One region of the Serratia ficaria genome, then DNA from elsewhere that is predicted to be linked to it. Evidence: predicted binding sites of a transcription regulator. Region 1 holds the regulator's gene; the other holds the start of a gene.
What was found. Region 1 encodes Fur, which represses iron uptake genes when iron is present. Its sites were predicted from a motif close to ATAATAATGAGAACNACTATCAA; they were not measured.
Positions count from the first base shown of each region.

Region 2: a site for Fur is predicted at 4,890-4,912, ahead of feoA (ferrous iron transporter A). Genes of this name have one in related genera too.

Region 1 is NZ_LT906479.1:1,358,327-1,366,197, forward strand. It holds gene CKW09_RS06430 (beta-N-acetylhexosaminidase) at 1-2,404, shown strand, start outside; gene fur (ferric iron uptake transcriptional regulator) at 2,593-3,039, opposite strand; gene fldA (flavodoxin FldA) at 3,370-3,909, opposite strand; gene ybfE (LexA regulated protein) at 4,173-4,460, opposite strand; gene ybfF (esterase) at 4,719-5,492, opposite strand; gene seqA (replication initiation negative regulator SeqA) at 5,716-6,255, shown strand; gene pgm (phosphoglucomutase (alpha-D-glucose-1,6-bisphosphate-dependent)) at 6,330-7,871, shown strand, end outside.
Region 2 is NZ_LT906479.1:4,884,078-4,891,948, forward strand. It holds gene CKW09_RS22925 (chaperone modulator CbpM) at 20-334, opposite strand; gene cbpA (curved DNA-binding protein) at 337-1,287, opposite strand; gene greB (transcription elongation factor GreB) at 1,518-1,991, shown strand; gene CKW09_RS22940 (Tex family protein) at 2,094-4,424, shown strand; gene feoA (ferrous iron transporter A) at 5,033-5,257, shown strand; gene feoB (Fe(2+) transporter permease subunit FeoB) at 5,324-7,639, shown strand; gene CKW09_RS22955 (FeoC-like transcriptional regulator) at 7,639-7,871, shown strand, end outside.

The DNA.
Region 1 (7,871 bases):
GGCGATTTATTTCCACAGCGCGCGCCAAACCCTGCAGGTGGATAACGAACAATTCAGGATAACGCACCTGACCGGCGATCTGTACAAACTGGAGCCGACCGCGACGTTCAGCGGTTTCCCGGCAGGGCAGGCGGTGACCATCCCGATCGTCGCCGAATACTGGCAACTGTTTAAAACCGATTTCGTACCGCGCTGGTACGCCGCGTCCGGCGACGCCAAACCGAAAATTCTGCGCAATACCGATACCGAAGATCTGAGCCGCTTCGTGGCGCCCTTTACCGGCGACCAGTGGAAGCGCACCAAGGACGACAACAACGTTCTGATGACGCCGGCTTCGCGCTTTATCAACAACGCCGCGCTGAAAACCCTGCCGGCCGCCGCGCTGCGCGGCCAGATTGTGCCGACGCCGCGGGAGGTGAAGGTGCATCCGCAGGATGTCGACCTGAGCAAGGGCGTGGCGCTGGATTTGAGCGCGCTGGCCAAACCGGCGGCCGAGGCCGTAGGCCAGCGCTTCGCGCTGCTGGGCGTGGCCGCTAACGCGCAGGGCTATCCGATCAACACCGCGATCCAACCGGGCAGGTTCAAAGGCCCGCTGGCGGTGTCGGGCGCCTATGAGCTGAAAATCGGCAGGCAGGAAGCGCGCGTGATCGGCTTCGATCAGGCGGGGGTATTCAACGGGCTGCAGTCGATCCTGTCGCTGGTGCCGAGCGATGGCGGCAGCGACATCGCCACGTTGGACGCCAAAGACGCGCCGCGTTTCCCGTATCGCGGCATCTTTCTCGACGTGGCGCGCAACTTCCATCATAAAGACGCGGTGCTGCGCCTGCTGGATCAGATGGCGGCCTACAAGCTGAATAAATTCCACTTCCACCTGAGCGACGACGAAGGCTGGCGCATCGAAATCCCGGGCCTGCCTGAACTGACCGACGTCGGGGGCCGGCGCTGCCACGACCTGAGCGAAACCGCCTGCCTGCTGCCGCAGTATGGCCAGGGGCCGGAGGCATACGGCGGCTTCTTCTCCCGGCAGGACTATATCGACATCGTCAAATACGCGCAGGCGCGCCAGATTGAGGTGATCCCGGAAATCGACATGCCGGCGCACGCGCGCGCGGCGGTGGTTTCCATGGAGGCGCGTTACAAAAAACTGCATGCGGCGGGCAAAGAGCGCGAGGCCAACGAGTTCCGCCTGGTCGATCCGACCGATACTTCCAACACGACTTCGGTGCAGTACTTCAACCGCCAGAGCTATCTGAACCCGTGCCTGGACTCCTCCAAACGCTTTGTCGACAAGGTGATCGGCGAGATTGCCCAAATGCATCGAGAGGCCGGCCAGCCGTTGAACACCTGGCATTTCGGCGGTGACGAAGCGAAAAATATTCGCCTGGGGGCGGGGTATACCGATCGCCTGAAACCTGAAGCGGGCAAGGGCATAATCGACCAGAGCAAGGAAGACAAGCCCTGGGCGAAATCCCGGGTGTGCCAGGCGATGATCGAAGACGGCAAGGTGGCCGATATGGCGCATCTGCCGAGCTACTTCGGGCTGGAGGTCAGCCAACTGGTGAAGGCGCACGGCATCGGCAGAATGCAGGCCTGGCAGGATGGCCTGAAAGATGCGCAGGACGCCGGCGCGTTCGCCACGCCGCGCGTGGGCGTGAACTTCTGGGACACCCTGTACTGGGGCGGTTTCGACAGCGCCAATGACTGGGCGAACAAGGGCTACGAGGTGATCATCTCCAACCCGGATTACGTTTATATGGACTTCCCTTACGAGGTGAATCCGGACGAGCGCGGTTATTACTGGGGCACCCGCTTCAGCGACGAACGGAAGATGTTCAGCTTCGCGCCGGACAACCTGCCGCAGAACGCCGAAACCTCGGTGGACCGCGACGGCAATCGCTTCACCGCCAGAAGCGACAAACCCTGGCCGGGCGCCTACGGCATCTCCGCCCAGCTGTGGAGCGAAACCCAGCGCACCGACCCGCAAATGGAATACATGATCTTCCCGCGTTCGCTGTCGGTAGCCGAACGCGCCTGGCATCGCGCCTCCTGGGAGCAGGATTACCGGGCCGGCCGCGAGTACCGGGGCGGGAAAACGCACTTTGTCGACGGCAAGGCTCTGGATCAGGACTGGCTGCGCTTCGCCAACCTGCTCGGCCAGCGCGAGCTGGCCAAGCTGGACAAGGGCGGCGTCAGCTATCGCCTGCCGGTGCCGGGCGCGCGCGTCACCGGCGGCAAGCTGGAGGCGAATATCTCTCTGCCGGGGCTGGGCATCGAGTACTCCACCGACGGCGGTAAGCAATGGCAGCGCTATGACGCCAACGCCGGGCCGGCGGTCTCCGGCGAGGTGCTGGTGCGTGCGGTCAGCCCGGACGGCAAGCGTTACAGCCGCGCCGAGAAGGTTTAAGCCGGCTGATGCGGCCCGCTGCGTGTCGGCGGCGGGCCGAGGGTGAAGTGAGAGAAGTCGGTGGAGTTACGCCGCTGCAATTGTGGTATTTCGTCAAGTGAACCTTCCCCGGCGCTGCCGGGGCTTTTTTTCCCGCCGGCGACGGGCACAAAAAAACCGCCCTGAGGCGGTTGTTCAATCCCGGAGGATTACTTGGCGTCGTGCAGCGTATCGTCTTCGCGGCAGTCACCGGTTTCACAGTGGCCGTACAGGTACAGGCTGTGGTTGGTGAGTTTGATGCCGTGTTGCTTGGCGATGTCGCGCTGACGCGCTTCGATCGATTCATCTCTGAATTCGATCACTTTGCCGCAGTCCAGGCAGATCAGGTGATCGTGGTGGTGCTGCTGGGTCAGTTCGAATACGGACTTGCCGCCTTCGAAATTGTGACGAGTCACAATGCCCGCATCATCAAACTGGTTCAGCACGCGGTAAACCGTCGCCAGTCCGATTTCTTCGCCCATATCTATCAGTTTTTTATACAAATCTTCCGCACTGACGTGATGGCATTCCGGATTTTGCAGTACTTCCAGGATTTTGAGTCGCGGAAGCGTGACTTTTAAGCCGGCCTTCTTCAATGCGGTGTTGTTGTCAGTCATGCGGATTCAGTCCTGTTACTATGCTAATCAAGTTGAGGCGTTCTCGCCTGTGGCATCGGTCGGCACAAAGAGTTAATTGCGTCTCATTATAGAACCGGTTGCCCTAAATGGAAACCGCCGGTTGTTAACAAAGATATAATTGCACTATTGCATGGTACACATGCAACGCCTTGATGGATGGGATAAACCGATATCTCAGTCTACCGTGACGATGTGGGAAGTTACCAATATGTAGCTTCTATTGCAGCAATCCATGCTGCCGATGACGGCCCTGCTGGCCACACTATGCACTTTGCAGGGCCTTTGTTCAACCTTTAGGCAACAATGGCCTCAGCCGACGATGTCGGCCAGGCTCAGTTCTTCGACGATCTGTTTGACCCAGGCTTCGACACGTTCGTTGGTCAGCTCCGGTTGGCGATCTTCGTCGATAGCCAGGCCGATGAAGTGGTCGTCGTCCGCCAGGCCCTTGGACGCTTCGAAATGGTAGCCCTTGGTTGGCCAGTGGCCGACGATGGCGGCGCCGTGGGGTTCGATGATGTCGCGGATGGTGCCCATCGCATCACAGAAGTATTCCGCGTAGTCTTCCTGGTCGCCGCAGCCGAACAGCGCAACCAGCTTGCCGTTGAAGTCGACTTCTTCCAGCGTCGGGAAAAAGTCATCCCAGTCGCACTGCGCTTCACCGTAGTACCAGGTTGGGATACCCAGCAGCAGGATATCGAAACCTTCCAGATCCTCTTTGCTGCTTTTGGCGATGTCGTGCACTTCAGACACCTCGTCGCCAAACTGTTTCTGGAGAATTTTCTGGATCATTTTGGCAATGTTTTCGGTATTGCCAGTGTCGCTGCCAAAGAAAATGCCTACAGTAGCCATATCGCGTATAACCTTTAAATTCAATTAATTGCATTACACGATGTTAGTGCTGACCCCGCTAACACCGATTAAAATGATGCCATGGCAAAAGCCGGCCGCCGCAGTGGCGGGCGCCGTGTGGGCGCGGTCTCTTGCCGGTAAACGCCTATCATGCCAGAAATTTACCCCGGGGTTTTATCGCATTTATGCGATGCCGGAGGAGAGTAAAACGGTGTTGATCCGGCGTCATCCTTAACGCCGCGCCGCATGTGCGGCCGAAGAGATCAATGTTCTGGCTGTTCTTCCGCCAGCTGCGCCAGCAGCATTTGCTCAATGAGCTCGCTGCGGCTGATATTGCGCTGTTCCGCCAGTTTGTTCAGGGCGTCCACCGCATCCGCGTTGATTTTCAACTCCACGCGCCGCAATCCACGTACTTTATCGCGCCGCAGCTGATTGCGCTTATTGATTCTAAGCTGTTCATCGCGGGATAGCGGGTTGGTTTTCGGGCGCCCCGGACGGCGTTCATCTGCGAACAGATCCAGCGTCGTGCGATCCGTTTGTTCTTTTGCCATAGGTAGCGGTACTGCAAGGAAGTTTGCATCAAAAAGCGTTTTACACGCTTCCGGACGATTCGGTTAACACACTTCGGGCCAATAAACCCTAACCCAAATTCACCCCCGGACTGGCGTTAGCGAACACGCTGGGCAGGGCGGCAAAATTATAGCGCGCCATATTACCCCAGCAGATAGAGCAACGACAATGCTTAACTGAGCCGAAAGCGCGCTAAGCCGTTATCTTTAGCGCGTTTTTTCGCCAGCGACGGGCGTTTGTCAGGCTTCGCCGAGAAAACGGTGGATGGCGCGCAGCACCGCTTCCGGTTTTTCGGCGTGCACCCAGTGCCCGGTTCCCGCCACCACGTGCGCGCGGGCCAGCGGGAACTGGCGCGCGATGTCGGCGCGGTAACCGTCCTGCACGTAGGGCGACAGCCCGCCGCGGATGAACAGCGTCGGGTGCGGCCAGGCGGGCACCTCCTGCCAGCCGGTGACGTTTTCGTACTGCGCGATCAACACCGGCAGGTTGAAACGCCATTCGCCGTTGTGGAAGGATTTCAGCAGAAACTGGATCACCCCTTCTTCCTGCAGATAATCGCGCATCAGCTGGGCGGCCTGTTGGCGCTGGGTAATGCCGGCGGCGCTCACGGCCTTCAGCGCGGCGAAAATCTCATCGTGGCGGCGGGTGCGGTAATCCACCGGCGCCACGTCGATGACGATCAGCTTGTCGATGCGCTCCGGCGCAATGGCGGTCAGCGCCATCGCCGCTTTGCCGCCCATCGAATGGCCGATGACGATGACTTTCTCCAGCTGCAGGTCGTCGAGCAGCGTCAGCAGATCCTGCGCCATGGCCGGGTAGGTCATCTCTGCGGAACGCGGCGACAGGCCATGGTTGCGCAGATCGACCTTGATGACGCTGTGGCGCCGGTTCAGGTCGCGCGCCAGCACGCCCAGGTTGTCCAGATTGCCGAACAGGCCGTGGATCAGCAGCACCGGCAGGGCGTCCGACTCGGCGGCCAGCAGTTGATAATGTAATTTCATGGCGAAGTTCATGCTGAGAGAGATTCAGATTAGGGTATCATGATTGAATCGCACGATGAATAACGCGGAGTTGAGCGATGCAGCTTGAAGTACGACGGGAATAGGTATTAGTCTGCATTTTCCGTTTGGCGACACTTAGTGGTGTTCGCCCCCGCGCTTTTAACCTTATAATCCCATGGCTTGAATGCAGGATCTGGCTTCAGGTTCTAAGTAGAAAAAACAGTACTGGATAAAGATGAAAACTATTGAAGTCGACGAAGAGCTTTACCGTTATATTGCCAGCCACACGCAACACATCGGTGAGAGCGCGTCCGATATTTTACGCCGCATGTTGAAATTTACCGCAGGCCAACCGGTACGCTCCGTACCCGCCGCCGGCGCTCAGTCCGCCGAGTTGGAAAAGGCGGCGCCCGCGCAGCGCCCGCGCGATCGCGTGCGCGCCGTGCGTGAGCTGCTGCTGTCGGATGAGTACGCCGAGCAGAATAAGGCCGTTAACCGTTTTATGCTGGTGCTGTCCACGCTCTATACCCTCGATGCCGCCGGCTTTGCCGCCGCCACCGATGCGTTGCACGGCCGTACCCGCACCTACTTTGCCGGCGATCAGCAAACCCTGCTGGCCAACGGTACGCATACCAAGCCGAAACACGTTCCGGGCACCCCTTATTGGGTGATTACCAATACCAATACCGGCCGCAAACGCAGCATGATTGAACACATCATGCAGGCCATGCAGTTCCCGGCGGAACTGATAGAGAAAGTTTGCGGCACCGTCTAATTTAGCGAACAGCCCGTCATGCTGGCCGTGCGACATATTGCCCGGCCACTGGCAGGGATGAGGGAGATAGGTCGATGGCGAATAGTCCACGTGCCGGGCAGCCCGCCCGGCAAAGCGATTTGATCAACGTAGCCCAGCTTACGTCGCAGTACTATGTGCTGCAGCCGGAAGCGGGCAACGCCGCCCACGCGGTGAAATTCGGGACATCCGGTCACCGCGGCAGCGCGCTGCGCCACAGTTTTAATGAAGCGCACATTCTCGCCATCGCGCAGGCGATCGCCGAAGTTCGCCGTCAGCAGGGCACTACCGGTCCGTGCTACGTCGGCAAGGATACCCATGCGCTGTCGGAGCCGGCCTTCATTTCGGTGCTGGAAGTGCTGACCGCCAACGGCGTCGACGTGGTCGTGCAGGAAAACAACGGCTTCACGCCAACGCCGGCGGTATCGCACGCCATCCTGTGCCACAACCGCCAGGGCGGGGCGCAGGCCGACGGCATCGTCATTACCCCTTCCCATAACCCACCGGAAGACGGCGGCATCAAGTACAACCCGCCGAACGGCGGCCCGGCCGACACCAACCTGACCTCGGTGATTGAAAAGCGCGCCAACGAACTGCTGGCGCAGCAGTTGAAGGGCGTTCAGCGTCAGTCGCTGGACAAGGCCTGGAACAGCGGCCATCTGCACGCCAAAGATCTGGTGCAGCCGTACGTTGAAGGGCTGGTCGACGTCGTCGACATGCCCGCCATCCAGCGCGCCGGCCTGAAGCTGGGCGTGGATCCGCTCGGCGGCTCCGGCATCGCTTACTGGCAGCGCGTGGCCGAGCATTACCAGCTGGACCTGACGCTGGTGAACGATTCCATCGATCAGACCTTCCGCTTTATGCATCTGGATCACGACGGCATCATTCGCATGGATTGCTCTTCCGAGTCGGCGATGGCCGGGCTACTGGCGCTGCGCGACAAGTTCGATTTGGCGTTCGCCAACGATCCGGATTACGACCGCCACGGCATCGTGACGCCGAAGGGCCTGATGAACCCGAACCATTATCTGGCGGTGGCCATCAACTACCTGTTCCAGCATCGCCCGCAGTGGGGCGCCGACGTGGCGGTAGGCAAAACGCTGGTGTCCAGCGCGATGATCGACCGCGTGGTGGCCGACCTCGGCCGCAAGCTGGTGGAAGTGCCGGTCGGTTTCAAGTGGTTCGTTGACGGCCTGTTCGACGGCAGCTTCGGCTTCGGCGGCGAAGAGAGCGCCGGGGCATCGTTCCTGCGCTTCAACGGCACGCCGTGGTCGACCGACAAGGACGGCATCATCATGTGCCTGCTGGCGGCGGAAATCACCGCGGTTACCGGCGAGAACCCGCAGCATCATTACGACGATCTGGCCAAGCGCTTTGGCGCGCCAAGCTATAACCGCATCCAGGCGCCGGCCAGCCACGCGCAAAAAGCCGCGTTGTCCAAGCTGTCGCCGGAGATGGTCAAGGCCAGCACGCTGGGCGGTGATCCTATCACCGCGCGTCTGACCAGCGCGCCGGGCAACGGCGCGTCGATTGGCGGCCTGAAAGTGATGACCGACAACGGCTGGTTCGCCGCCCGTCCTTCAGGCACCGAAGAGGCC
Region 2 (7,871 bases), 1.7 Mb from region 1:
GGTGGCGCTCGGGGAAGGATTACCGGGCCTCAGGCGTCTGCAGAAAACGCTCGAGTTGGCGGCGCAGCTGCCGGTTCTCTTTCTGCAGGTCATCGACCCGATCGAGCAGCGTCAGCGCCATGGCGATCCCCGGCCAATCCAGGTCCAGCTCGGCGCGCAGCCGGCGCGCGCGTCGCAGGTGGCTCAGCGCCGGGTAGTCAAATTCCCAGCTCGGCTGTTCCGGCTGCAATGGCACAATCACGCCCAGCTCGACTATCTCGATCAGTTCGTCCTGCGACAGGTCCACCCGCTGGCACAGCTCCACCAGGGTAAAAGTGATCTCTTTGTTCATCATGTTCACTCCCATTCCGTCCGCGGATTGAATGCGGCCTGGCCCGCCAGCTCGCGCCACAGGGCGCTGGTTTTTTCGTCCGGCTTCGGCGGCATCACCACCTTGAGAATGGCGTACAAATCGCCCGTCTCTTTCTTGCCGACCAGCCCCTTGCCCTTGGCCCGCAACCGCTTGCCGCTCTGGCTGCCGGGAGGAATGGTCAGCGCAATCTTGCCGCTCAGCGTCGGCACTTCGATGCTGGCGCCCAACGCCGCTTCCCACGGCGCCAGCGGCACCACGATATGCAGATTATGGCCGTCGACCTCAAACAGCGGATGCGGCGCGATGCGGATAATCAGATACAGATCGCCGTTCCGGCCGCCGCCGACGCCGGCGACGCCCTGGCCCTTGAGGCGAATGCGTTCGCCATCGACCACGCCCGCCGGGATTTTCACATTCAGCGTCTTGCCCGCTTCGCTGACCTGGCGGCCCAGTTCGTCGTAAACCGGCAGTTGATAGGAGATCTCGCGGCTTTGGCCATGCAGCGTCTCTTCGAGGAACACCGGCACTTCCATCTCGAGGTCCTGGCCGCGGAAGCCATGCCCGCCGTGCGAAGAGGCGCGATGCCCCGCCGCGGAGCGGCCGCCGAACATGCTCTCGAAGAAGTCGGAGAAGTCCTGCCCGCCGTCGCCCTGCCAAGCGGCGCTTTGCTGATAGCCGCCGCGATCGCCGTGCGCCTGGCGGCCAAAGTTCGGATCGTTGCGATGCAGCCGGATCTGATCGTACTCGGCGCGGCGCTCCTCGTCTTTCAGCACCTCGTACGCTTCGGCAAGCTGCTTGAACTTGCTCTCGGCATCGTCTTCGGTGCTCACGTCGGGGTGGTACTTGCGCGCCAGCCGACGGTAGGCGGTTTTGATGGTTTTCAGATCGGCGGTGGGTTCGACGCCCATCGTCGCGTAATAATCTTTAAATTCCATGCGGTAATACCTTCAATTTGATGGGTTGTGCGCCAAAATTTCTTGTCTCTCTCGCCAGATATCCTCCTTTCGTCACATTCCTTTTCCGCTATCGCTAAGCATACTCCCGATCGTTAAAAGCTGCGCAAACTGAATAAAAACCGTGCGGCAAGGCGCAGGCCCGCGCGCCATTTTTAAAGCCTTCTCCATTCACGTACACTGTGCCGGTGACCCAATAAAGATAAGCCACGATGAGAACTCAACTGATAACCCGCGAAGGGTACGACAAGCTCAAGCAGGAGCTGGATTACCTCTGGCGCGAAGAGCGCCCCGAGGTGACCAAGAAAGTGACCTGGGCCGCCAGCCTGGGCGACAGAAGCGAAAACGCCGACTACCAGTACAACAAGAAGCGGCTGCGCGAGATCGACCGCCGCGTGCGCTATCTGACCAAATGTCTGGAGCAGTTGAAGATCGTCGACTACTCCCCCCAGCAGGAAGGCAAGGTGTTCTTCGGCGCCTGGGTCGAGGTGGAAAACGACGACGGCGATATCAAACGTTTCCGCATCGTCGGCTATGACGAGATTTTTGGCCGGCGGGACTACATCTCCATCGATGCGCCGATGGCCCGGGCCCTGCTGAAAAAACAGGTGGGCGACACCGCCACCGTCAACACCCCGCTGGGCGAGGCGCTGTGGTACGTCAACGCGATCGAATACCCGAAGTAAGATTCGGTTTTTTCCGAACGGCCGCTCCACTGGCATTTTCCGCGCGCAATCCGTATAACTGTCCCCTGTTTATTCACCGTTCCCAACACAGATACCAGACTTATGAATGACCCACTGAGCCGCATTATCGCAACAGAACTGCAGGCCCGGCCGGAGCAAGTTGACTCCGCCATCCGTCTGCTGGATGAAGGTAATACCGTGCCCTTTATTGCACGCTATCGTAAGGAAGTCACCGGGGGCCTGGACGACACCCAACTGCGCCAGCTGGAAACCCGCCTGGGCTATCTGCGTGAACTCGAAGACCGCCGTCAGACCATCCTGAAATCGATCGACGAACAGGGCAAGCTGACCGAGCCGCTGGCGGGGGCGATCAACGCCACGCTGAGCAAAACCGAGCTCGAAGATCTTTACCTGCCGTACAAACCGAAGCGCCGCACCCGCGGGCAGGCTGCCATCGAAGCCGGCCTGGAGCCGTTGGCGGATACCCTGTGGCAGGATCCTCAGCAGCAGCCGGAGCTGCTGGCCGAAAGCTACGTTAACGCCGATAACGGCGTGGCGGACGTGAAAGCCGCCCTCGACGGCGCGCGCTATATCCTGATGGAACGCTTTGCCGAAGACGCCGCCCTGCTGGCCAAGGTGCGCAACTACCTGTGGAAAAACGCCCATCTGGTGTCCAAGGTGGTGGAAGGCAAAGAACAGGAAGGCGCCAAATTCCGCGACTATTTCGATCATCACGAACCTATCGCCCAGGTGCCTTCGCACCGCGCGCTGGCGATGTTCCGCGGCCGCAACGAGGGCGTACTGCAGCTGGCGCTGAATGCCGATCCGCAGTTTGAAGAAGCGCCGCGCGAAAGCCAGGCGGAACAGATCATCATCAACCACCTCGACCTGCGCCTGAACAACGCCCCGGCCGACGCCTGGCGCAAAGCGGTGGTCAACTGGACCTGGCGCATCAAGGTGCTGCTGCACCTGGAAACCGAGCTGATGGGCACGGTGCGCGAGCGCGCGGAAGACGAAGCGATCAACGTCTTCGCCCGCAACATGCAGGATCTGCTGATGGCCGCGCCGGCCGGCATGCGCGCCACCATGGGCCTGGACCCGGGCCTGCGCACCGGGGTGAAGGTCGCCGTGGTGGACGCCACCGGCAAGCTGGTGGCTACCGACACCGTCTACCCGCATACCGGCCAGGCGGCCAAAGCCGCCGCCATCGTCGCGGCGCTGTGCATCAAACATCAGGTAGAGCTGGTCGCCATCGGCAACGGCACCGCCTCACGCGAGACCGAGCGTTTCTACCTCGATCTGCAAAAACAGTTCAGCGAGGTCAAGGCGCAGAAAGTGATCGTCAGCGAAGCGGGCGCCTCGGTGTATTCCGCCTCCGAACTGGCGGCGCTGGAATTCCCCAATCTCGACGTCTCGCTGCGCGGCGCGGTATCCATCGCCCGCCGCCTGCAGGATCCGCTGGCTGAGCTGGTGAAGATCGAGCCGAAATCCATCGGCGTCGGCCAATATCAGCACGACGTCAGCCAAAGCCAGCTGGCCAAGAAGCTGGATTCGGTGGTGGAAGACTGCGTGAACGCCGTCGGCGTCGATCTGAATACCGCCTCGGTGCCGCTGCTGACCCGCGTGGCCGGCCTGACGCGCATGATGGCGCAGAACATCGTCAACTGGCGCGATGAAAACGGCCGCTTCAGCAACCGCGAGCAGCTGCTGAAAGTCAGCCGCCTGGGGCCGAAAGCCTTCGAACAGTGCGCCGGCTTCCTGCGCATCAACCACGGCGACAACCCGCTGGACGCCTCCACCGTTCACCCGGAAACCTATCCGGTGGTGGAACGCATTCTGGCCGCCACCCAGCAGGCGCTGCAGGATTTAATGGGCAATTCGGCGGCGGTGCGCAGCCTGAAGGCCAGCGATTTTATCGACGAAAAGTTCGGTATGCCGACGGTCACCGACATCCTGAAAGAGCTGGAGAAACCGGGCCGCGATCCGCGCCCGGAATTCAAGACCGCCACCTTTGCCGAAGGCGTTGAAACGCTTAACGATCTGCAGCCGGGGATGATCCTGGAGGGGTCGGTCACCAACGTCACCAACTTCGGCGCCTTTGTGGATATCGGCGTGCATCAGGACGGCCTGGTGCACATTTCTTCGCTGGCGGACAAGTTTGTCGAAGATCCGCACAGCGTGGTGAAAGCCGGCGACATCGTCAAAGTGAAGGTGATGGAAGTCGACCTGCAGCGTAAGCGCATCGCGCTGAGCATGCGTCTGGATGAGCAGCCGGGCGAAGGCTCGCCGCGCCGCGGCGGCAACGCATCGGCGCCGGCGCGCGATAACGCCAACCGGTCGCCGGCCAACAAGGCCAAGCCGCGCGCCAGCGCGCCGGCCGGCAACAGCGCCATGGGCGACGCTCTGGCGGCGGCGTTCGGTAAAAAACGCTAACCGGGTTATTCAGGGCGGAGCCTGCTCCGCCCTTGCCGGATAATTATCCGGCGGCTTTTTTTGACCCATCTCAATAAACCGGCATTTTTTTATTACCGCGCTCGGGGCGATAAACCTCTCCTGTTGCCAACCGATAAACACTTCGCGCCAGCCACTTATTAACACCGCCATTAACACGCCATTTTCATCTGGTGATTTATGGGCGAAACACAAATGGTTACCGCTCGCATTCAAAGAGTGGAATGTTATTGAATTGCCCTTGGCGCTGATAAAAAAGCGATGAAACTGTCGCCGGCGTTTTCAAATGGGAAAAATTAATTACAATCACGTAACTGATTTAACTCGCCATTCTCATTTGTAGCGCGCCAGCGCCGGTGGTAAAACGGTGCTCAACAAGACAACGCCACGCCCACATGTGATTGTCATAATAATTGGTTACCAATACCCTTACTTTTTATATTGAATGCGATAATGATTCTCACTACTATTGCCTTCTTTATTTACCGCATAACCTTAATAGATGAATGACGCCGCGGGCCCAGCGCGCTCACCGGCCACGCTCAATAATCATCAGCCCGACTCTCATCGGCTCCCGGAAGGTTAACAATATGCATCTTCTGCCTAAACACGCTTATAAGATTGCCGGCTTCTCCAGCGAAATTGGCCCGGCCTATCGCCAGAAACTGTTATCGCTCGGCATGCTGCCCGGCTCCTCATTCGAGGTGGTGCGCGTCGCCCCGCTCGGCGACCCGATAGAAATAAAAACTCGCCGCGTCAGCCTGGTGCTGCGCCGGAAAGATCTGGCCCTGCTGCTGCTCGACGGCCAGGCCTGAGCCCGACCCTTTGCCGGCGCACCGCTGCGTCGGCGCTGTTTCCATTGACTACTATCACGTGGGATTATGAAAAAACTCACCATCGGCTTAATAGGCAATCCGAACTCCGGCAAAACCACGCTGTTCAACCAGCTGACCGGGGCGCGCCAACGGGTCGGCAACTGGGCGGGCGTCACGGTGGAGCGCAAGGAAGGCCACTTCACCACGCCGCAGTCTGAGGTGCGGCTGGTCGATCTGCCGGGCACCTATTCCCTGACCACCATCTCGGAGCAAACCTCGCTCGACGAACAGATCGCCTGCCACTACATCCTCAGCGGCGACGCCGATCTGCTGATCAACGTGGTCGACGCCGCCAACCTGGAGCGCAATCTTTATCTGACGCTGCAGCTGCTGGAGCTGGGCATTCCCTGCATCGTCGCGCTGAACATGCTGGATATCGCCAGGAGCCAGCGCATCGAGATCGACATCGCCGCGCTGTCGGCGCGCCTCGGCTGCCCGGTGGTGCCGATGGTTTCCACCAAGGCCGACGGCATCGGCGTGCTGAAGCAGATGATCGACAACCACGGTTTCAATGAGCTGAAGGCGCTGGTGAACTACCCGCCGCTGCTGCTGGAAGAGGTCGCCACGCTGAGCGACGCCATGCCGCAGCGCCTGCCGACGAAGCAACGCCGCTGGCTGGCGCTGCAGATGCTGGAGGGCGATATCTACAGCCACAGCCTGGCCGGCCCCGCCACCGCGCTGCTGCCGGCGGCCCGGCAGGCGCTGCAACGGCAGCGGCAGGAAGATCCGGCGCTGGTGATCGCCGATGCGCGTTATCAGTCGATCGCCCTCCTGTGCGACGCCGTCAGCAACTCGCAGCAGGCGCTGCCGAACCGCCTGACCGAACTGCTGGATAAGGTGATCCTCAATCGCTGGCTGGGGGTGCCGATCTTTTTGCTGGTGATGTACCTGATGTTCCTGCTGGCGATCAACATCGGCGGCGCGCTGCAGCCGATCTTCGACATCGGCTCGGCGGCGATATTCATTCAGGGCATTCAGTGGCTGGGCTATACCTTGCATTTCCCCGAATGGCTGACCATCTTCCTGGCGCAGGGGGTCGGCGGCGGCATCAACACCGTGCTGCCGCTGGTGCCGCAGATCGGCATGATGTATTTGTTCCTGTCGTTTCTGGAAGACTCGGGCTATATGGCGCGCGCGGCGTTCGTCATGGACCGGCTGATGCAGGCGCTCGGCCTGCCGGGCAAATCCTTCGTGCCCCTGATTGTCGGCTTCGGCTGCAACGTGCCGTCGATCATGGGCGCCCGCACCCTGGATGCCCAGCGCGAGCGGCTGATCACCATCATGATGGCGCCCTTCATGTCGTGCGGCGCTCGCCTGGCGATCTTCGCGGTCTTCGCCGCCGCCTTCTTCGGCCAGGACGGCGCGGGCGTGGTGTTCTCGCTGTACATGCTCGGCATCGTGGTGGCGATCCTCACCGGCCTGGTGCTGAAATACACCATTATGCGCGGCGAAGCCTCGCCGTTCGTCATGGAGCTGCCGGTCTACCACGTGCCGCACCTGAAAAGCCTGCTGCTGCAAACCTGGCAGCGGCTGAAAGGCTTCGTGCTGCGCGCCGGCAAGGTGATCGTGATCGCCAGCATCTTCATCGGCGGCCTGAACAGCTTCTCGTTCAGCGGCCAGCCGGTCGACAACATCAACGACTCCGCGCTGGCCTCGGTCTCGAAGGTGCTGACCCCGCTGCTGCAGCCGATGGGCGTGCACGGCGATAACTGGCAGGCCACCGTCGGCCTGGTGACCGGCGCCATGGCCAAAGAGGTGGTGGTCGGCACCCTGAACACCCTGTACACCGCAGAACAGATCAACAATCAGCCGTTCGACGCCGCCGGCTTTAACCTGCTGGGCCAGCTGGGCGGCGCGCTGCATGACACCTGGCAGGGGCTGAAAGACACCTTCAGCCTGAGCGTGCTCTCCAACCCGATCGAGGCCAGCAAGGGCGACGGCGAAATGGGCGCCAGCTCCATGGGCGTGATGAGCAGCAAATTCGGCTCCGGGATCTCCGCCTACAGCTACCTGATTTTTGTGCTGCTGTATGTGCCCTGCGTCTCGGTGATGGGCGCCATCGCCCGTGAGTCGAGCCGCGGCTGGATGACCTTCTCCATTCTCTGGGGGCTGAACATCGCCTATTCGCTGGCGACGCTGTTCTACCAGACGGCCACCTTCAGCCAACACCCGCGGTACAGCCTGGCGGCGATCCTGACGGTGGTGCTGATCAACCTGCTGATCCTGTTCGGCCTGCGCCGGGCGCGCAGCCGGGTGAGAGTGCGGCTGGGCAACGCCACGCCGGCCGCCTGCTGCCAGGGCCCGCAAGGAAGCTGCCACTGATGGCCGGCCTGCTGCAGGTGCGCGACGCGCTGGCGCTGCACGGCAGCGCGCAGCCGCAGCAGCTCAGCCGCCTGCTGGCGACGCCTCTGCCGCTGGTGCAGGCGATGCTGGAGCGTTTAACGGCGATGGGAAAAGTGGAGCGTATCGAACAGGAGGACGGCGCCTGCCTGAGCGGCAGTTGCAAAAGCTGCCCGCAGGGCCGGGGATGCGGTACGGTAACCTATCGGCTGAA